2 regions of the Paenibacillus sp. FSL H7-0735 genome follow, and region 2 is predicted to be linked to the other one. Evidence: predicted binding sites of a transcription regulator. Region 2 holds the regulator's gene; the other holds the start of a gene.
What was found. The regulator CtsR, encoded in region 2, represses protease genes until heat stress. The targets are predictions, from matches to a motif close to ATGGTCAATAAAGGTCAAACA.
Positions count from the first base shown of each region.

Region 1 (11,227 bases), on a different contig from region 2:
GATTTCCGAGACTGTAGCCTCGTCCAGTTTGCGGCGGCGGGTCATTTCAATGGCATCCCCAATCCCATGTACAATAATACGCGAACTGCGGATGGTTTGTACAATCTCTCCAATATTAGAGTCAAGTGCCAACGATTGGTATGCATCCCCACTAAGCAAATCAGGGACATGCAACAACCGGTAGTTGGCTCCAACCCGCTTTGCCATTGTTGAGGCAATCGTGTTGGCTTGAATCTCCATACTCTCTCCTAATCCTCCACGCGCCGGAACAAACCAAGCGTTCTTATAGGAAAGGGACAACGGCGGTGTCAGTTGATCAGCCATATCGGCAAGCGTCGATCCACCTGTGACGGCAACTGTATCATCTGCGCGAAGTATACTCAGCAGCGCTTTCGCACCCGCCCGGCCAAGCTCTCGTTTGGTGAACGGCGATGACTCACAATCACCCGGTACTACAATAACTTTATCCAGACCATACGTTGCTCGAATTTTCTCTTCCAGCTCATCCAGACCAAATAGGCTCTTAACAACCGGCTCTAGCAAATCAAGCAGTCTACGTCCAGCAGCGCTAATGCGCATGCCAACACTCTCGATCTCAATAAGCCCTTGCGATTTCAGAAGATCCGTCTCGGCACGCAGTACCCGCTCAGTCATATCTAGCGAAGCGGCTAGCGTTCTGCGCCCAATAATATCGGACAGCATGATCTGATGAAGAATCGTGTACCGTCTCTTAAGGGTTTCCATGAGATCAGGCAGAAGCTGCTTTTGGATATCTAATAAATTACGCATACTTTCACTCCTGCAACTTCGTCTTCCTCTATTCCCTTGTTCATGGTCTCAAAACGTCCCGGGTAAACTTTTTAAGTCCCACCCATATTCTAACCAAATATTGCTCGAAGCGCAAGTCTTCCGAGAGTAGAATTCTCAAGCACTTGTCTTCTTATACATTAATAAGGTCAGAAAAAGATATAGCGCCCGATGCCTGCCCCTAGAGCGCTTGTCCAGTATTAATATTACATTGCAATTGTGTAAAAATTGTATTATAATCATTTTTGTTGCGCCCGTGGTCCAATGGATATGACGTAGGCCTCCGAAGCCTGAGATCCAAGTTCGATTCTTGGCGGGCGCGCCATTAATTTCATTTTTGCACATAATTTAGTAGTGCCTATACTACTACTTAACCAAAGAGCCGCTTGTCGGCTCTTTTTTTTGAATATAAGTTTGACTTTCTTTGACTTTTTGTTTGAATTTGTTTATCATGTGGGTAATACGGCAAGAGTAAAAATGAATACATTTGAAGAACCAATATCAAGGAGGTTTTCCACGTGAGTTATATTCCTATGGTAGTAGAACAGAGCAACCGCGGCGAGCGCGCTTATGACATCTATTCCCGCCTGCTGAAGGACCGCATCATTTTCCTTGGAACGGAGGTTAATGACGTGGTAGCCAATTCTATCATCGCACAAATGCTGTTCTTGGCTGCCGAAGATCCTGACAAGGACATTCACCTTTACGTGAATAGCCCAGGCGGTTCCATTACTGCAGGTATGGCTATTTTTGATACAATGCAGTACATTAAACCAGACGTTTCCACCATCTGTGTGGGTATGGCAGCTTCCATGGGAGCTTTCCTGCTAAACGCTGGCGCCAAAGGCAAACGCTTCGCACTGCCTAACAGCGAGATCATGATCCACCAGCCTCTGGGTGGTGCTCAAGGTCAAGCAACGGACATTGAAATCCGTGCCCGCCGCATCCTCAAATTGCGCGATAAGCTGAACCGTATTCTAGCAGAACGTACGGGTCAACCTCTAGAACGTATTGAGAAGGATACAGATCGCGACTACTTCATGACTGCTGCAGACGCGGCTGAATATGGTATCGTAGATAAAGTAATCGAGAAGACATTGCCTAGCGGTGTGTAAGCTATAAAGTAAAAATATAAAGAGGCTGTGCTCTAACCATAACGGATAGGGCACAGCCTCTTTATATTTTATAGAAGACCTAAATCCAATCAATTCAGCCCGCCATAACCTAGTGCATCCAGCTTCTCGGCAATTACGCGATAACCCCGGCCATTCGGATGCAAATGATCAATGGATAACAGCCCTCTCTCATTTCCTGCGAACTCACTGTAAATCGAAGCAAATCCACAGACTCGGCTGCTGTACTGTGCTGCGTATTGATTAAACTGTCTGACCCACTCTGTCGCACCAACCACCTGAGGATAGGGATTATATAATCCCACAATTCTAATGATAAAAGGTCTACGCGTCCTCGCCTTCAATTGTATAAGGATATTCATAATTGCAGAGAAATTTTGTTTGCATTCCTGAAGCGATCTGCGCAGTTCTGCGGATAAGTTCCCTTGCTGTCTTGCTGCTGATTTGGCCGCGTGAATCAAATCATTACCACCGATAGACACAGTGATGATATCGGCTTCTCGAACGGCCTCACGCATCATGGAATTTCCGCGCAGCCGCTGCTCCAGCTCTGAAGTAGTCATTCCGTTCACGCCTAAATTCGTAGAGGCTACAGTAGTCCGCAGTCTCCCTTCTGCCATTCTACGGTACACCGGAACAAAACCGTTACCTGGCAGAGCACCAAATCCAGTCGTCAAGGAATCGCCAATTGCAGTATATTGGTAGCCCATAGCTCTCCCCCGTTCATAAACTAGTTACTCCCTTTAGCATATGAACTAGAGACAACTCCGGTAAGGGGGAGATGCCTTGTGCTGACATTAGCGGAGACGAGGTATCTCCATTTATTTCATGCCAGCAAACGGGCTGCTGTCATCCGGCAAAAGCTCTTTGAAACTAAAGGTATACTCAGGGAAGCCTGCAGCATACGCTGTGTACTCATATAATTGGAAGAACAGAACAACCTTGTCATCCTTCAGATAGAAATATTTCTCCGTATTCAATCCGTTGAATCCTCCCAAATAACTATCCTCTGCCTTCAGCAGCTTGCTCAGCTTAGCATTCAGCTGTTTTTTGTAGTTTGGATTAGCTCCAAACAGGTCGCCCAACAATAGACGTTTACCATCTTTAAGCGAGAAGGTGAATGCCTCACGGTTAGTCATTCCATGAGCGCCGCCCGTATCGCTATACTGATGCATCACTATGCTGATCACACCATTCTGATTGTAGGTCACTACATAACCTGAATCATAGGTGTATTTGGGCTCTGCTCCATCTCGATCGGAGATATCCTGTTCTGCACCCGCCGCGAATTTCATAACACTTTCCTTCAAAGTATTATTAATAGCTTGTTGCGCACTGGAATTGCCCAATCCACTGATCTTCGGATAATCAAGCTGAATAAAAGCTTCTGTCCGATCTTTAGCATAAGTTTCCGTGGTTACCGTCAGCGCGTTCTGCGGTCTGTTCACCACATTCAGCTTACTGGCGGCCCGACTCCAATCTACCTTATAACCCATATAATCATTTAACAAACCTGATGGAACGTAGAGGCGATTATTAATTAACTTCCCTTCATACTCTCGAATGAAATAGTTATTCACCCACACAGAAGTACCGTAACTGGATAACATCAACTTCGCCTTGGCCGATCCTTTTCCAATCATGTATGCATTTTCCTTCTTATCATACGCAAGCGGTAATCCCAACACATCTCGCATAAAAGTTATGGGAATCCAGGCCTGTCCTTCCTTCAAAATACCTTCCTGTAACGAATTTATCCCGTTTGCCTTTAAAACGATACGCGAATCAATAGCTTTATTCTCCGTTTTACTAGCTGCTGCATAACCCGTTTCGCTGGGCAGCAGACCTCCACCAAACAATAAACCTGCCGACATCAGACCTATGCCCCATTTGCGTACTGATTCTTTTGAAATAATATTCATCATCTTATTTTTCCTCTCCTTTCCAATTTATTAAACAGAATCGTAGAGAACTTACACAAAAAAAGAGGCGCCCCCCACTATTACTAGTGGAAGATCACCTCTCCTCTCTGCATTCACCTTGTTCTGATACTATTTCAATTCATACATTACGCTTAGCTGAGTTGTAACTTTAACTACTCCGGGTTGCACGGATGTGCTTGCACCAGCATCTGCTGCAGCCATATTCATTTTTAGATTCTGTTCAAAATAAACCGGAGTGACATCGCCATCATTTTGGCTGACCGTGATCACTTGACCCAAGCTGCGTTTAGCTGCCTTAGCAATAGCCCCTGCTTTAACATCTGCATTCGCCATCGCTTTTTCAATCACCTGAGCTTCAAATGCAGAAGTATCTTCCACAGAAAAACGTGCATTTCCGATATTATTCGCCCCTGCCGCAGATGCAGCGTCCAGCAATTCACCAACCTTGGTCAGATCTCTATAAGACACTAACAGCGTATGATTGGCGTTGTACCCCTTCACTTGCTGTCCTTCTTTTTCGCTGTAACTATAATTGGGTTGCACATAAAACTGCGTGCTTTGAATATCTTTATCTGCAATTTTCCAAGTATTCTTCAGTAAAGTCATAATCTTCTGAATTTTAGCGGCATTGGTCTTCTGCGCTTCTTGCGCAGTTGTGGCCGTAGTATCCACACCGATGGTCAAGTATACGATATCCGGCTTGAGGGACAATTCGCCTTTACCTACTACACTAACGACATTTTTCTGCACTTCATCTGCGTAAGCCTTTGCAGGACCTTGGAAAACACCACTCATGCTGATCCCTCCAATTAACAAGCTCCCTACGATCATCACTGAACCAATTTTCTTCAATAAACCTTTCATATTTGCCAGCCCCTTTCATTTCTTGTGATTTGTTATTATCCTCTAGACGAGTCATTTTGGTAAATGTTGCACGTCTCAATCTATTTTTTGGTATTAAAAAAAGCCCCGAAGGGCTTTTGGTCATGCGATAAATAAAGTCTTCCTAGCAGAAACGATGTTGTCTTCCTATTATTGGTTCTCAAGCTCTTCTTTGCTGACCAGACTTGTCAAAGCGTTTACAGCTTGATCGGCATCCGCACCGTCCGCGCTAATGTAAATCTCCGTGCCGGAACTGATAGCGAGGCTCATAATCCCCATAATACTTTTAGCATTTACTTTTTTATCATCTTTTTCCACGAAAATCTCCGACGAAAACTTGTTAGCTTCTTGCACAAACAATGCTGCCGGTCGGGCATGAAGCCCTGTCTTCAACCGAACAACTACCGGGTGCTTTGTCATGAAACGCTTACCCCCTAATTGAGTTCTCCCCAAAAGTTTCACATTAATTTTATATTATTATATCATTATAACGTAAACCACACTAGAAAAAAAGTAATTAGCCGCCTCGAACCTTGTCCGCCAGCTCATCAATCTTACGAAGCCGATGATTTACTCCCGACTTACTGACTGTACCTTTGAGCATTTCACCAACCTCCTTGAGGTTGATATCTGGATGCGCCATTCGAATTTCTGCTACTTCACGCAGTTTATCCGGCAAATTCTCCAGTCCCATTTCTCGCTGCAACAGCTTGATATTCTCAATCTGCCGCACCGCAGCACTTATTGTTTTGTTGAGATTTGCGGTCTCGCAGTTCACGATCCGATTCACGGAATTACGCATATCGCGCATAATTCTTACATCCTCAAATTTGAACAACGCCTGATGCGCTCCAATCAAACTTAAGAATTCAATGATCTTCTCGCCTTCTTTAATATAAAGAATGAATCCTTTTTTACGTTCAATACAGCGTGCATTTAAGTGGAATTCCCCAGCCAGATCCACTAATGCTTTACAATGTTCCTCATACATCGAGGAAATCTCCAAATGGTAGGAGGAGCCTTCCGGATTATTAACCGATCCGCCAGCCAGAAAAGCACCGCGCAAATAAGCACGCTTGCAGCAGTTATTCCCAACAATCTCATCATCAATACCATCGGTAAAAATAAATCCTTCCGACACAATTCTAAGATCCTTTAGGATCTCTTGTACACGGTTTGGAATTCTGACGATATAGACGTTATTTTTCTTCAAACGCATTTTTTTACGCACGAGTAGCTCAATATGGACCTGGTAATATTTCTTAAGTAAAGAATATACCCGCCTTGCAATCGCGGCGTTCTCCGTCGAAATGTCGAGAATAACCTTTTTGCTTGAAAGCTGCACAGATCCATTCATACGGATAAGCGCTGACATTTCCGCCTTCTCGCAGCAGGGTTCACTCTCCACCATCGTCAGCTCTTTTTTGGTAAGGGCCGCAAAAGACAAGGGTCTCACCTCTTTCTTGATAAGTACTTCATTCTCATCTATAAGTTATACCCTAGGGTTTCTGTTTATCCAATCCTGCACAAGCTGATAAATGTGATGGCTAAGCTTATCGGTATCATGTCTCAAATAAGTTCGGAATAAAACCAGTTTATCGGCTATAACCTTGTATCCATTGCCATCCAGCGCTTCTTTATCAAGCTGCACCGGGCGCGCGCCCTTCTCGGCGTACTTCGTCTGGACCTGTTCCGGAATCTCACCGTCATTAACAATAACATAATCGAATAAATCGATCCCGATATGATCATATACAGCTTGAAGATGATCGCTGACGGTATAGTTATCCGTTTCACCCGGCTGAGTCATTACGTTGCAGACGAAAATTTTGATAGCATTCGAAGATACAACCGCTTCTGCCAGTTTCGGAACAAGCAGGTTGGGAAGAATGCTCGTATACAGACTGCCAGGACCCAGCAGGATCGCATCTGCATTCCGAATCGCCTCAAGCGCTTCGGGCAACGGTTCTACATCTGGCGGCTCCAAGGACACTCGTCTGATGATCCCGCCAGCTTCAGGGATTTTGGACTCCCCTGTGATAATCGTGCCGTCCGACATTTCTGCATGCAGGATTACAGCTTCACCGGCCGCAGGCAATACCCGGCCGCGAACAGCGAATAATCTACTGAGCTCCCGAACAGCCGTAACGAAATCGCCAGATATATCCGTGAGCGCAGCAAGAATCAAGTTGCCGAGACTATGACCAGCTAGTCCCTCACCCGTGTTGAAACGGTATCTCATAATCTCTGCCATGAGCGGCTCAACATCAGCCATAGCTGTCAATACGTTGCGGATGTCCCCAGGAGGAGGCATTTGCAGTTCACTGCGTAAAATACCAGAGCTTCCCCCATCATCGGCAACGGTAACAATAGCAGTAATATCTAATGGCTTCTCTTTTAAACCACGAAGCATGACAGATAACCCCGTGCCACCGCCCATAACGACGATACGTGGACGCTGTCTTTGTTCTTCAGCCACTATGACCCCTTCTCTCTAGTGCCGATCACGCTCGGAATCCCTATGACTAACGGTTACGGATTCCGTCTCGCTAACGCCCAGCATTTTACCCAAATACTCGGATATGGCTACGGAACGGTGTTTACCTCCCGTACAGCCAATGCCAATGATAATCTGGGACTTACCTTCCTTACGATATTGCGGAATTAGAAAATGAAGCATATCGAGCAGTTTGGTCAGGAACACCTGTGTTTCAGGCCACTTCATTACATAATCGTAGACTTCACTATCCTGGCCGGTTTTAGGCCGCAGATGGTCCACATAATGTGGGTTAGGCAAGAAGCGGACATCGAAGACAAGATCTGCATCAATAGGGATACCGTACTTAAATCCGAAGGATGTAATATTGACGGAAAGCGTACTTTTTCCTAGATGCGAAAACCGTGAAATGATCTTCTCCTTAAGCTGCACAGGCTTCATACTGCTGGTATCTAAACATAACGTAGCTGAATTTTTCAATTCTTCAAGCATCTTACGTTCTAGCTTGATACCATCAAGCGGCAGCCCCTTAGGTGCTAATGGATGATGACGTCGACTTTCCTTGTAACGCTGAACAAGTACTGAATCTGTAGCATCCAAAAACAAGATCTCACAGCCAATGGTTGACTCATCCTTGATATAGGCAAGAGACTCAGACAAAGCAGTGAAGAATTCTCGACCACGCAGGTCAATTACAAGGGCTACCTTGGCAATCTTACCCTTCGACTGTTCAATTAGCTCTGCGAACTTGGGAATCAGCACCGGTGGTAAATTATCGACACAGAAGAACCCTAGGTCTTCCAGACTCTGTACAGCAATTGTCTTCCCCGCACCTGACATTCCCGTAATAATAATCAGGGTGGCTCCAGCCGTTGGGGTATTGTCCAATTCGGTCATAAAAGCGTCCCCTCCCTAGATTTAGTATATGAATACTTCCCGTCTTTTAAGAACGCAGCAAAAGGCCGGCAGCCCCAACAATACCTGCGTCATTGCCAAGCTCAGCTGGAATAATCGAAACACCAGTTTGAAGCGGAGCCGGTGTCAATTTCGCAAACACACGACGAACCTCATCAAATAGAATATCTCCAGCCTTAGACACGCCGCCGCCAACGATAAATACTTCAGGGTTAAGCACAGCCGCAACAGAAGCCATGGATTTACCCAGATAGTACGCTGCACGATTTACTATACGGATAGCTACTTCATCGCCAGCCTTAGCCGCATCAAAGACTTCTTTCGCAGCAATCTTCTCTACCATAGAGAGGGAAGTACGATCGCCACGAGCTACTGCATCATTAGCCATGCGGATAATACCTGTAGCGGAGGAAACGGTTTCCAGACAGCCCATGTTGCCACAGCCGCATTGAATAGCTTCCAGATCCGGCACTACTGTGATATGTCCAAGCTCACCAGCTAATCCCGCAAAACCTTGATAAATCTTTCCATTAATAATGATTCCGCCACCGACACCTGTTCCAAGCGTATAGCAGACACAGTTATCAACGCCACGTCCCGCACCACTCCAAGCTTCCCCCAGTGCAGCCACATTCGCATCATTGTCTATTTTGACAGGCTTGTTCCAACGATCTTCCAAAATGGAACGGATCGGCACATCTCTAAATCCTATGTTAGGCGCAAGGATGATGATTCCTTCACGAATATTTGTGAACCCGGCTACACCCGCTCCTACACCTGCAAGCTGATCCCAAGAGTACGGGGAATCCTCCACAATTTGGCGTACATACTTCTCGATATTATCGATAACAGTATCGACACCCTCTGCAGTTCCTGTAGGTCCCTCATAAGTATGTAGCAGGGTACCTTCAGCATTACAGATTCCAACCTTAATTGCAGTTCCACCCAAATCCACGCCAACGTAGATATTCTCAGACATGTAACAAGCCACCTTTTTTTATACTAAAATAGTTAATCCTAAGTACCAACTATAATAGAAGCCCTCTCTGTGGTCAAGGAAAGACAACACACCCGGGAATTCCTTATTTTAAGAGTATACTCTATTATATTCTAAAAAGACCCCCTTACGCCTAAGTAAGAGAGTCTTGTACCTATATTATTATCTGGAAAATAACCCAACGTACCGATTTATTCTGATAAAATGCGCTTTTGTCCCTCTAGTGCTCGGATAGGAGCGATATTCTGTGTGAACTCTAGCGTGCCCATATATTGGCCTGACTCGTCTCGTACAGCGAAGTAACGGATGTAGATAAACTTATCCTTGATGTTGATCCAGAAGTCTTCAGCATCCTTACGACCTGCCTTAAAGTCTTCCAAAAGCTTCTCTACCACATGAACACTTTGCGGGGGATGACAGTTCTGTACTGTACGGCCGATAACCGCTTTAGTTCGAGCAAAGATACGTTCCTTCCCGTGTGAAAAATATCGAACGACATCATTCTCGTCAATGAAGGTTAGATCTACAGGCAGATGGTTGAGTACGGTCTCGAGCTGATGCAGTGACAACAACCCTGTCTCAAAACGGATGAACCCGCCTTGCGGCGTCGCTCCTTCTGTTTCTTCCGGCACTGCGCCTTCCGGCTCTGCAGCCCGCTCAGGGATCCACTCCTGCTCCGGTGCGGTTAGGCAGAACCCGATCTCATCGCTCTCCCGGGCGATTTTGACCCATTCATCTTCCGTCAGTTTGTCCAGGGCCATGGGCAGTAGAATATTTTCTTCCTTAAAGATCATTTCATTAACTTCCTTGATGATCTCCTCAAGCTGAACGCCTATTTCTGCTGCGTTTCCGCTATAAGTGCTGAGCGCTGCTTTTGCCTCTTTAATCATACGGCGGATATTATCATCCACTCCCCACATTACCTTGGTTGGGCCATAAATGCCGTATTTTTCGAGGTATGGGAACAGCAGATTTTCTTTTCGGCTATAGTGCTTATCAAGATCCAGCAGCAAGCTAAGATCCTCCAACAACTTGAAGATCAATTCCTCACTATCGTTCTTTTGAAACTTTGTTGCGTGCAGATCCATGCGGAAGTTAACAAGTCTTTCGATCTCACGATTCTCCAATTTGAAGGTGTGTACTGGATGGCCTGGCTGCTCCTCGGGCTTAGACGAGCGGTGAATCTGCTCAATAGAGCCTTTAAAGATGGCTGTATGCACCGAACAAAGACGTTGGACCTCGGATACCGGAATTCCTTCTTCGGTCATTAATGAATGCTCCATCGCGGAAATCTCCGCTACGGTAACATCACCCACAGCTTCGGCGAACCGCGCCTTAACCTCTTCTACACTTTTGCCTGCATGCAGCTCTTTAATAATTTCCTTAAGCATAGCCTGGCGACGAGTCTGTTCCGGCACATCAACTTCACGGTTGTTAATTAGTTCGCTCATATTAACACTCCTTTATTAAATAATCTCGAAACCATGACGTTCAAAAGTTACCTTCACGTGCTCGAGATCCATTTTCTTCAGCTTAATTCCTTTGGATAAGGTCATGAAACGGCCAGCGGTCTGCAGCATGCCAGGCTTGGCAATATCCTTAAAGCCCAGCTCTACCATAATCTCGATGACCTCCGGATGCCGTGATACCATCTCGAATATAGATTCATCCAAACTCAGCACTTTTTCCATTTGACTCTTCTCCTTTATATGAGAACTATTCTCAATAAAAGATTAGCACAGGCCGTACAGGACCATTGTGATTGCAATCACTAATTTCCAAGAATGCAATTATCGTTCTTTTAAAGACGAATTATGTATGCTTTGAACCTAAAAAAAACTGTCCCCTACGCTTAAAAAGCATAAGAGACAGCCTGATCTGTCATTAATTAATTATTTATTATAGCGTTACTCCTGTTTTGAATATGGAGATCTCACGGAAATTATTCTTTTCATTATTAACCCATTCACCGCTGGCCACCGAAATAATATAGTTTATGAAGCTGCGCAGGACCTCATCTGGAGAACCATCTTCCACCAATACACCTGCATTA
Region 1 is NZ_JBBOZH010000001.1:230,361-241,587, reverse strand. It holds gene NSS82_RS01185 (sugar-binding transcriptional regulator) at 1-789, opposite strand, end outside; tRNA gene NSS82_RS01180 (tRNA-Arg) at 1,058-1,132, shown strand; gene clpP (ATP-dependent Clp endopeptidase proteolytic subunit ClpP) at 1,326-1,922, shown strand; gene NSS82_RS01170 (GDSL-type esterase/lipase family protein) at 2,012-2,650, opposite strand; gene NSS82_RS01165 (PdaC/SigV domain-containing protein) at 2,762-3,865, opposite strand; gene NSS82_RS01160 (SIMPL domain-containing protein) at 3,992-4,747, opposite strand; gene NSS82_RS01155 (HPr family phosphocarrier protein) at 4,916-5,185, opposite strand; gene whiA (DNA-binding protein WhiA) at 5,283-6,212, opposite strand; gene NSS82_RS01145 (gluconeogenesis factor YvcK family protein) at 6,258-7,205, opposite strand; gene rapZ (RNase adapter RapZ) at 7,260-8,159, opposite strand; gene NSS82_RS01135 (ROK family glucokinase) at 8,206-9,156, opposite strand; gene NSS82_RS01130 (DUF438 domain-containing protein) at 9,366-10,625, opposite strand; gene NSS82_RS01125 (DUF1858 domain-containing protein) at 10,641-10,865, opposite strand; gene NSS82_RS01120 (UxaA family hydrolase) at 11,074-11,227, opposite strand, start outside.
Region 1: clpP (ATP-dependent Clp endopeptidase proteolytic subunit ClpP) is a predicted target of CtsR. The motif match lies at 1,219-1,239, and genes of this name have one in related genera.

Region 2 (11,227 bases):
GTGTACTGAAAAGAGCGCTGGACACTACACAAGTGAGAATGCCGGTATGAGTAACGAAAAGATCAGTGAGAATCTGATCCGCCGAAAGCCCAAGGTTTCCTGAGGAAGGCTCGTCCGCTCAGGGTAAGTCGGGACCTAAGGCGAGGCCGAAAGGCGTAGTCGAAGGACAACAGTTTGAAATTACTGTACCACCGTAATCCGCTATGAGCGATGGGGTGACGCAGGAGGGTAGTGACGCGGACTGATGGATGTCCGTCTAAGCAGTGAGGCTGATGTGTAGGCAAATCCGCACATCATTAAGGCTAGGCTGTGATGGGGAGCGAAAATTATAGTAGCGAAGGTCATGATCTCACACTGCCAAGAAAAGCCTCTAGCCAGGAGAAGGTGCCCGTACCGCAAACCGACACAGGTAGGCGAGAAGAGAATTCTAAGGCGCGCGGAAGAACTCTCGTTAAGGAACTCGGCAAAATGACCCCGTAACTTCGGGAGAAGGGGTGCCCCGGTAGTGTGAATAGCACGAGGGGGCCGCAGTGAAAAGGCCCAAGCGACTGTTTAGCAAAAACACAGGTCTGTGCGAAGCCGCAAGGCGAAGTATACGGGCTGACGCCTGCCCGGTGCTGGAAGGTTAAGGGGAGTGGTTAGGGGTAACCCGAAGCTATGAACCGAAGCCCCAGTAAACGGCGGCCGTAACTATAACGGTCCTAAGGTAGCGAAATTCCTTGTCAGGTAAATTCTGACCCGCACGAATGGCGTAACGACTTGGGCGCTGTCTCAACGAGAGATCCGGTGAAATTTTAATACCTGTGAAGATGCAGGTTACCCGCGACAAGACGGAAAGACCCCATGGAGCTTTACTGCAGCTTGATATTGAATTTGGGTACGATCTGTACAGGATAGGTGGGAGCCGTAGAAATCGGAGCGCAAGCTTCGGTGGAGGCGCCGTTGGGATACCACCCTGATCGTATCTAGGTTCTAACCTAGTGCCCTAATCGGGTACGGGGACCGTGTCAGGCGGGCAGTTTGACTGGGGCGGTCGCCTCCTAAAGAGTAACGGAGGCGTTCCAAGGTTCCCTCAGAATGGTTGGAAATCATTCGCAGAGTGCAAAGGCATAAGGGAGCTTGACTGCGAGACCTACAAGTCGAGCAGGGACGAAAGTCGGACTTAGTGATCCGGTGGTACCGCATGGAAGGGCCATCGCTCAACGGATAAAAGCTACCCTGGGGATAACAGGCTTATCTCCCCCAAGAGTCCACATCGACGGGGAGGTTTGGCACCTCGATGTCGGCTCATCGCATCCTGGGGCTGAAGTAGGTCCCAAGGGTTGGGCTGTTCGCCCATTAAAGCGGTACGCGAGCTGGGTTCAGAACGTCGTGAGACAGTTCGGTCCCTATCTGTCGTGGGCGCAGGAAATTTGAGAGGAGCTGTCCTTAGTACGAGAGGACCGGGATGGACGTACCGCTGGTGCACCAGTTGTTCCGCCAGGAGCATGGCTGGGTAGCTACGTACGGACGGGATAAGCGCTGAAAGCATCTAAGCGTGAAGCCCCCCTCAAGATGAGATTTCCCAATTAGTAAGACCCCTTGAAGACGACGAGGTAGATAGGTTGGAGGTGGAAGTGCAGCAATGCATGGAGCTGACCAATACTAATCGGTCGAGGGCTTATCCTATACTTAGAATGCAGATTCGTTTCGGATTCAGTTTTCAGGCGATTAAGCCTGAAATACGCTTAGAAATTCATTGTCACTTCTAGTGATGAACCGAATTTCACGCGGCAGCGTCTGTTTCACAGACGCATGTTTGGTGGCGATAGCGGAGGGGTTCCACGCGTACCCATCCCGAACACGACCGTTAAGCCCTCCAGCGCCGATGGTACTTGGACCGAAGGGTCCTGGGAGAGTAGGACGTTGCCAAGCACAAATAGACCACTGTTGATAACTCGACAGTGGCTTTTTTGCGTCTATTATAGATTGTGGAAAACTTGTGGATAATTCATTGGAATTTGCAGAAAACTTACGCACATGTGGATAGATGATTAAAAGGCAAAAAATCACCGAATGGTGTGGATTAAGTACATATTTATGTAGATCTGTCAACAGAAAACCTAAGTAATACACGGGTTGCTGTGGATATAGTCAGATTTATGTGGATAGAGGGATTGATAAGTGGATAATTATTTTAACTTGAATAGGACAAGATTACAAGACTATTTTTGAAACTGCTTAAAGCTGTGGATAACTAAAAAAAGTTCGAAAAATATCCTTATAATTCGCACACAATACACTCTCTTGTTATACTAACCATAAAAGTAAATTCATAAATGGTGAGGTGAGTTTTGTGGATATCAGACAGTTGCACTCAGAAGAGTTTGATCTAAGCATGGATTTATCTGAATATGCTTTTCAATACAAGCTGCCTAGTGAGAAAAGGGCTAATGCTAAGGAAAGATTTAAAGCAGAACGCGTATGGGGTGCTTTTGAAGAAGGTACTTTGGAAGCCAAACTTACTCTTCTTCCATTCCAAGTGTACATACAAGGTAGATTAGTACCTATGGGAGGGCTCGCTGGGGTAGCGACATGGCCAGAGAATCGCAGACAGGGACATGTGGCAAAGCTCCTAGCGCATACGCTGCAAACGATGAATGAGGCGGGGCAGACATTATCTTTTCTGCATCCGTTCTTGATCCCTTTTTATCGCAAATTTGGTTGGGAAGTTTATTGTGAATATAAGAAATACTCCATTCCTGTTGCCAAGTTTCCCAAGAAGGTTGAAGTTGAGGGCAAGGTAAGACGCGGTGTTAAAGATATCGGAGTATTGGACAACTTATACAATCGTTTTGCAGTTAGATATAACGGAACACTTAAGCGTGATTTGGACTGGTGGGAGAACTCTGTTCTGGATGATGAAGGTCAGACTGCGGTATTTTATTCACAGCTTGGGGAACCTGAAGGATACGTATTATATAAGATAGAAAATAGAGAACTGGTCATTGATGAATTTGTGTTTTTGAACGAACAGGCCCGGCAGGGGCTGTGGACATTTCTTGCGAATCACGATTCAATGGTGACCGGTGCATCGCTAAAACTGGTGCCATCCGATGATATGTTACCCTTTTTGCTGCCTGATCCGCGTATAGAGCAGGAGAACTATCCTTATTTTATGGCGCGTATTGTGAATGCTAAAGTATTTGTGGAGAGTTATTCTTTTAAGCGTCACAGCAGTCAGAAGAAACAGGTTATCTATATTGAAGATAAATATGCACCATGGAATGACGGGTTGTGGGAATGGACGGTCTCCGAAGAGGGAGCAGCAGCTTTCTTGCGTATAGAGGGTGAACGGGATGCAGCTGACTTAAGCTGTGATATTGGCACGCTGACGATTCTAATGTTTGGATATAAACGCCCTGCAGAGCTGGCTCGTTATGGACTTGTGACTGGTAGTCCGACGGCTCTGGAATGGCTCGAAGAAATCATTCCGCAAGCTGAAACCGCACTTTTTGATCATTTTTAGAAAATAATTAGGCTCTCCCCTTCGAAAGATGCTGGGAGAGTTCTTTATTTCCGAATACATTCGCTGAAAAAAGTGAAAAATAAGAGAATCCTCTTGGAATTAGCACAGAATATGTTATAATATTAAAAAGTCAAAGAAAGTCAAAGTCAACACACCTGATGACATACAGTGCGATCCTCTGAATTCGTGAAGTTTTCTTCAGACTTATATGAATGAAGTTCACTAATGAATGTCATTAAGGATGCGGGCCGCAACCGATATTATGAAGCTTTAAAGAGCACTGGAGGATGAGTGATGCGCAATATCTCTGATATTATTGAACAATATCTGAAGAATATTTTGCATGAAAGTCCCGAAGGTACGGTGGAAATCCAGCGAAATGACCTGGCGGACCAGTTCTCATGCGTACCGTCACAGATCAATTATGTTATTAGTACACGCTTTACACTGGAAAAAGGCTATGTGGTGGAAAGTAAGCGTGGTGGCGGGGGATATATTCGTATTCAACGTTTTGAATTGCCACCCAACGTGGCACTGCATGCCCATTTAAACCATACTATAGGTGGCGGGATAGATCAGAACGCTGCCGAAGGGTTGATTTATCAACTGGAGGAAGCTGGTTTTCTAAGCAAGCGTGAGGCGTGTCTTATGCGCGCTGCTGTTTCTCGGGATTGCCTAACGGTTAAGATTCCATATCGGGATGAGATTCGGGCCAAGATTATGAAGGCGATGTTAATCTCTTTGTTAGGCAAATAATTGTCAATCATAAGGGAGGGGCTTTCGCTTATGCAATGTCAGGAATGTGGCGTCAAGCCAGCAACACTCCATTTCACCAAGATCGTGAATGGAGAGAAGACAGAATTTCATATCTGCGAGAGCTGTGCGCGGGAGAAGGGTGAACTGATCCCGGGAACTGCTGGAGGATTCTCCATTCACAGCTTGCTGTCTGGTCTGCTTGATCTTGAAGGGGCCGGTAAGGAAAAGACGGCTGCTACGAAGACTACGCAGAGTCTGCAATGTGAGAATTGTGGGATGACGTACTCGCAGTTTAGCAAATTGGGTCGTTTTGGCTGCAGCTCCTGTTATAAATATTTTAACAGTGCACTGGACCCGCTCTTTAAACGGGTGCATGGCAGCACTTCGCATGTAGGCAAGATTCCCAAACGTGCTGGAGCACAGATTGTGTTCAAACGGCAAATTGATGAATTGAAGCTGGAATTACAGCAAAGTATCGCACAGGAGGAATTCGAAACTGCGGCAGAGCTGCGGGATCAAATTCGCCAACTTGAAAAAGAAATGGCACAAGAGTAAAGTCTTTGATATATAGGGGGGATATGACATGTCAAGTCTCCGATTTACTGAACAAGCGCTTAGTGATTGGATGCGCTCGGGAGGCAGTCACTCCGAGATTGTAATTAGCAGCCGTATGCGTATTGCACGTAATTTAGAGCATCTTCCATTCCCTATGCTTGCTTCCTTAGAGCAATCGGAAGAAGTATTAGAGCTGCTGGCCCCTGTGTTTCATGGGGAAACTGCTGCCGAATTCGGATCTTTTCAACTGATAAAGCTTGCTGAAGTGAATGAACTGGACAAAAAGGTATTGGTCGAGAAACATCTTATCAGTCCTAATCTGGCCAATGATTCACGTGGCGCAGCTGTGATATTAAATGAAGATGAGTCGGTCAGCATCATGATTAACGAAGAAGACCATCTGCGGATCCAATGTCTGTTCCCGGGTCTTCAGGTAAGAGAAGCATGGGAACGTGCGACAGCCATCGATGATATCTTCGAATCGGCTGTTAATTACGCTTTTGATGATAAAAGAGGATACTTGACCAGTTGTCCCACCAATGTGGGTACAGGGCTACGTGCCTCAGTAATGCTGCATTTGCCAGCACTAGTAATGACCCAACAGATCAATCGCATATTGTCAGCAGTGAATCAAGTGGGATTGACTGTAAGAGGAATTTATGGTGAGGGCAGCGAAGCAGTAGGGAACATCTTTCAAATTTCCAATCAGATTACTCTCGGTCAAACGGAAAGTGAAATCATCGAGAACCTTCACAGTGTAGTCACCCAGATTATAGAGCATGAACGAAATGCCCGTGAAAGGCTGCTTGTAGATTCCGCTTTAAGAATTACAGACCGAGTGAAAAGATCTTATGGGATTTTGTGTTATGCAGCTCTAATGGAGCTTAAAGAATCCGCACAACGGCTGTCTGATGTGAGACTTGGGGTCGACCTTGGCATACTGGAAGGCCCTTCGATTTCCGTGCTTAATGAGCTTAACGTTAAGACACAGCCAGGATTTCTGCAAAAAATGTTCGGTGACGAGATGAACGCTACTGAACGGGATATGTATCGGGCGAAACTGCTCCGAGAAACACTGGGAACACAACATTAATATAGATATTTATTATTCATGGAGGTGCAGGAGATATGATGTTTGGAAGATTTACGGAACGCGCACAAAAAGTGCTAGCGCTAGCGCAGGAAGAAGCTGTTCGTTTAGGACACAACAATATTGGCACAGAACATATTTTGCTAGGACTTATTCGTGAAGGAGACGGCATTGCTGCTAAAGCATTAATCGCTTTGGGTCTGGGTCTTGAGAAAATCCAGGACGAAGTGGAGACACTGATTGGCAGAGGCCAAGAACAACCTACGAACATTGCTTATACTCCTCGCGCCAAAAAAGTAATCGAGTTGTCGATGGACGAAGCCCGCAAGCTGGGACATACGTATGTCGGCACTGAGCATATTCTGCTAGGACTTATTCGTGAAGGAGAAGGTGTCGCGGCTCGTGTGCTTAATAACCTCGGCATCAGCTTGAACAAAGCTCGTCAGCAAGTGCTTCAGCTTCTGGGAAGCAGCGAGGCTGCATCCAGTCATAGCGGAACACCTGCTAATGTCAGCACACCGACTCTAGACGGCCTAGCACGCGATTTGACGGCTTATGCCAAGGATGGCAACCTGGATCCAGTTATCGGTCGTAGCAAGGAAATTGAACGTGTTATTCAGGTACTGAGCCGCCGGACGAAGAACAACCCCGTGTTGATAGGTGAACCTGGGGTTGGTAAAACAGCTATTGCTGAAGGCCTGGCCCAAAAGATCATTAATAATGAAATTCCAGAAACACTGCGCGACAAACGCGTAATGACGCTCGATATGGGTTCTGTAGTGGCTGGTACTAAATATCGCGGTGAGTTTGAAGACCGCCTCAAGAAAATCATGGATGAGATTCGCCAAGCGGGGAATATCGTACTCTTTATCGATGAGCTTCATACGCTGATCGGTGCTGGTGGCGCAGAAGGTGCTATTGATGCATCTAACATTCTTAAGCCGGCTTTAGCCCGCGGAGAACTTCAGTGCATCGGTGCGACTACGCTGGATGAATATCGTAAATATATTGAAAAAGATGCAGCTTTGGAGCGTCGTTTCCAACCAATTACGGTGGATCAGCCATCTCCAGAAGAAGCGGTACAAATTCTATTTGGACTTCGTGATCGTTATGAAGCACATCACCGTGTGAAAATTACGGATGAAGCTATCGTGGAAGCTGTAAAGCTGTCTGATCGTTACATTCCGGATCGTTTCCTGCCGGATAAAGCCATTGACCTTATCGATGAAGCAGGGTCTAAAGTAAGGCTTCACTCTTACACTATCCCGCCAAATCTGAAGGAACTAGAAATGCGCTTGGATGATATCCGCAAGGAGAAGGATTCCGCTGTTCAGAGCCAAGAGTTTGAGAAAGCGGCTGCCCTGCGTGATACGGAGCAAAAAATCCGTGAAGAGCTTGATACGACTAAGAACCAGTGGAAAGAAAAACAAGGACGCACGGATTCTGAAGTTACTCCTGAAGATATCGCACAGGTTGTAGCAAGCTGGACGGGGATCCCTGTAAGCAAGCTGAAGGAAGAAGAGACCGACCGTCTGCTTAACATGGAGGCTCTGCTGCATGAACGAGTGATTGGTCAGGACGAAGCTGTTAAGGCTGTCAGCCGGGCATTGCGCCGGGCGCGTGCGGGTCTTAAAGATCCGAAACGTCCAATGGGCTCGTTTATCTTCCTCGGTCCTACGGGTGTAGGTAAAACTGAGTTGGCACGTGCGCTTGCTGAAGCTATGTTCGGCGATGAGAATGCGGTCATTCGTATTGATATGTCGGAATACATGGAGAAGCACTCCACGTCCCGTTTAGTTGGTGCCCCTCCTGGATATGTCGGCTATGAAGAAGGCGGCCAATTAACAGAGAAGGTACGTCGTAAACCATACTCTGTAGTACTGCTTGATGAAATTGAAAAAGCGCATCCGGAAGTATTCAACATTTTGCTGCAAGTGCTTGAAGATGGTCGCCTTACCGACTCTAAAGGCCGGGTAGTTGACTTCCGTAATACACTTATCATTCTGACCTCTAACGTAGGTGCACAGGCAATCAAGAAGAATTCGACGCTTGGATTCACGGCTGTGCAAGATGCAGGAGCAGAATACGGCAATATGAAGGGCAAGGTTATGGAAGAGCTCAAGAAGAGCTTCCGTCCAGAGTTCTTGAACCGGATCGACGAAATCATCGTCTTCCACTCACTCGATGAGAAACATATCGCTGAGATCGTTACGTTGATGTCTGATGAGCTCCGCAAGCGCCTGCGTGAATATGATGTTGATTTCGTACTTACGGATGCAGCGAAGGCCTTCTTGGCTAAAGAAGGTTATGACCCAGCCTTTGGTGCACGTCCATTGCGCCGGGCAATTCAGAAGCATATTGAGGACCGTCTTTCTGAGGAATTGTTGAGAGGAAATATCCAAAAGGGTGATTCCCTCAATATTGATGAGGTCGGCGGAGAACTTGTGGTGACTAAAGTGGACGCTCCAGTAGCGCCAGCGCTTGAAAAAGAAGTAGAATCCGAATAAAATAAACAAGGCTTTCGCTCCTTATTTATAGAGGAGCGGAAGCTTTTTTTATTGGAAATAGATCAATTTAAAATATACATTTAATGCAAATACCGAATGACCTTTCGTTAAAGGGGTAGAAATGGTAAACTTTCATTAGAAGAAAATGATCCGAATTGTAAACAGTTCGGACCGTAAGGAGAACAAATGGCTAAAGCAAAAACAAAATTTTTTTGCACCGACTGTGGATACGAATCGCCAAAATGGTTCGGGAAATGCCCAGGGTGCCAGGCTTGGAACTCCATGGTGGAGGAAACGGAAAGCGTAGTCAAAACACAGGGAATGAATGCCCCTATTTTTCATAGTAAAGAAAAGGCACAGTCGATCATAAGTATAGAAAGTGACAAGGAACCGCGCATACTGACAGGTATAGGTGAGCTTAACCGTGTTCTCGGTGGGGGGATCGTACCAGGATCGCTGGTACTAGTAGGGGGAGACCCAGGAATCGGTAAATCTACGCTCTTATTACAGACCTCGCATGCCCTTACAACACAGGGATTGCGAGTACTGTATATCTCGGGCGAAGAATCGGTAAGGCAAACTAAGCTGCGCGCGGATCGCCTCGATGCGTTGTCAACGGAGCTTTATGTACTATGTGAGACAAATATGGAAAGCATAGAAGAAGCGATCGAACAAATCCAGCCACAATTTCTTGTCATCGATTCTATTCAGACCGTATTTATGCCAGAAGTAACGAGTGCGCCAGGCAGCGTGACCCAGGTTCGGGAGTGTACGACAAGATTTATGCGTATCGCTAAGATTCGTGGAATTGCAACAGTTCTCGTTGGTCATGTTACCAAGGAAGGGGCTATTGCTGGACCACGGATGCTTGAACATATGGTGGACTGCGTGCTGTATTTTGAGGGTGAGCGGCATCATACGTATAGACTTTTGCGGGCTGTAAAAAACCGCTTTGGCTCTACGAATGAAATCGGCATTTTCGAAATGGGTGAAGCGGGGCTTACCGAAGTAGAGAATCCATCGGAGCTCTTTTTATCGGAACGTCCGCTTGGCGTGGCTGGTTCTACTGTGGTGGCAAGTATGGAGGGAACTAGACCTGTGCTTGTAGAACTTCAGGCACTTGTTGCTGCCACCCACTTCCCTTCCCCACGGCGAATGTGCACAGGCATGGATCACCAGCGGATGGCACTTATTATCGCTGTACTCGAGAAACGGATGGGCATGTTCCTGCAGAATCAGGATGCATACCTTAATGTTGCCGGGGGAGTAAAGCTGGATGAACCGGCGATTGATCTAGCTGTAGCTATTAGTATCGCCTCCAGTTTTCGTGATATTTCAACAAAACCTTACGACGTTTTCTTCGGAGAAGTAGGACTTACCGGTGAGGTAAGAGGCGTTTCGCGCGCGGAAATGCGCGTTAAGGAGGCCGCAAAGCTTGGCTTCCGGCGGGTGATTATGCCTGAGAAGAGCATGAAGGGATGGAAGCACCCGCAAGATATCCAGATTATTGGCGTCAGTACCGTAGCAGATGCACTATCGGTCGCGTTAGATTAGGGGGCACAGGGATATGAAAGAATATAACCAATTAGAGAATATGAATGATCTGCTCAGACTGGCGGCACCGGGTACACCTTTTCGGGAAGGTTTGGAGAATGTGCTGCGCGCTAAGACAGGGGCACTTATTGTCGTAGGGTACAGTCCTGAGGTGATGGACGTAGTGGATGGCGGATTCTCCATTAACTGCGATTTTTCGCCCAATTATTTATATGAGCTAGCTAAAATGGACGGAGCTATTATTCTAAGCGAGGATTTAAAGCGTATATTGTATGCTAATACACAACTTATACCGGATTCCTCTATCTCATCCATCGAGACGGGGATCCGTCACCGGACCGCGGAGCGTGTAGCGAAGCAAACGGGTAAGCTGGTGGTTTCCATTTCACAACGCCGCAATATCATCACGCTTTATCAAGGCTCGATACGTTATGCACTCAAAGAGATCGGCGCTATTTTGGCAAAGGCTAACCAAGCGATTCAGACACTCGAGAAGTATAAAGCAGTGCTCACGCAAGGACTGACGAATTTGTCAGCTTCAGAATATGAGGGCATTGTTACCGTTGCTGAAGTAGTGGGTGTTATCCAGCGTGTAGAGATGGTTCTGCGCATAAAAATGGAGATTAAACGTTATATCAACGAATTGGGCAACGAAGGACGCTTGATCAGCATGCAGATGGAAGAACTGGTTGGAAATACAGAGGAAGAAGCATGGCTTCTATACAGAGACTATGCTAAGGAAGAGCAGGAGGATAAAATCCGTGAAATTATCGCCGGTCTCAAACGGATAAGCGATGATGATCTGATGGATGACAACCATATTGCCCGTATACTGGGTTATTCTTCTACGGCAATTACCTCTGAAGAAGTGGTGACTCCACGTGGTTATCGCCTGCTTAACAAAATTCCGCGGCTTCCGAATGTGATCATTCACAATCTGGTGGAGCGGTTTGAAATGCTGCCTAATTTGATGTCCGCAAGCATAGCTGAATTGGATGAAGTGGACGGAATTGGGGAGGTGCGGGCCCGTAATATTCAGGATGGGCTCAAACGTTTACAGAAGCAAGTTCTTATTGACAGGCAAATGTAAATAACATACAATCACGTAATATTGGGGACGTTAAAGGCCAAAGTTAGAAAATTGAGGTGAAGAAATGATACAAAAATCAATTCCGAGTCTTTTTACGATAGGTAATTTGATGCTCGGAATGTTTGGTATCATGATGGCGTTTGACGGTAAGATTAGCATGGCCGCTA
Region 2 is NZ_JBBOZH010000002.1:988,487-999,713, reverse strand. It holds rRNA gene NSS82_RS32200 (23S ribosomal RNA) at 1-1,668, shown strand, start outside; rRNA gene rrf (5S ribosomal RNA) at 1,798-1,914, shown strand; gene NSS82_RS32190 (GNAT family N-acetyltransferase) at 2,336-3,508, shown strand; gene NSS82_RS32185 (CtsR family transcriptional regulator) at 3,803-4,264, shown strand; gene NSS82_RS32180 (UvrB/UvrC motif-containing protein) at 4,295-4,819, shown strand; gene NSS82_RS32175 (protein arginine kinase) at 4,848-5,912, shown strand; gene clpC (ATP-dependent protease ATP-binding subunit ClpC) at 5,948-8,416, shown strand; gene radA (DNA repair protein RadA) at 8,603-9,970, shown strand; gene disA (DNA integrity scanning diadenylate cyclase DisA) at 9,984-11,060, shown strand; gene pssA (CDP-diacylglycerol--serine O-phosphatidyltransferase) at 11,125-11,227, shown strand, end outside.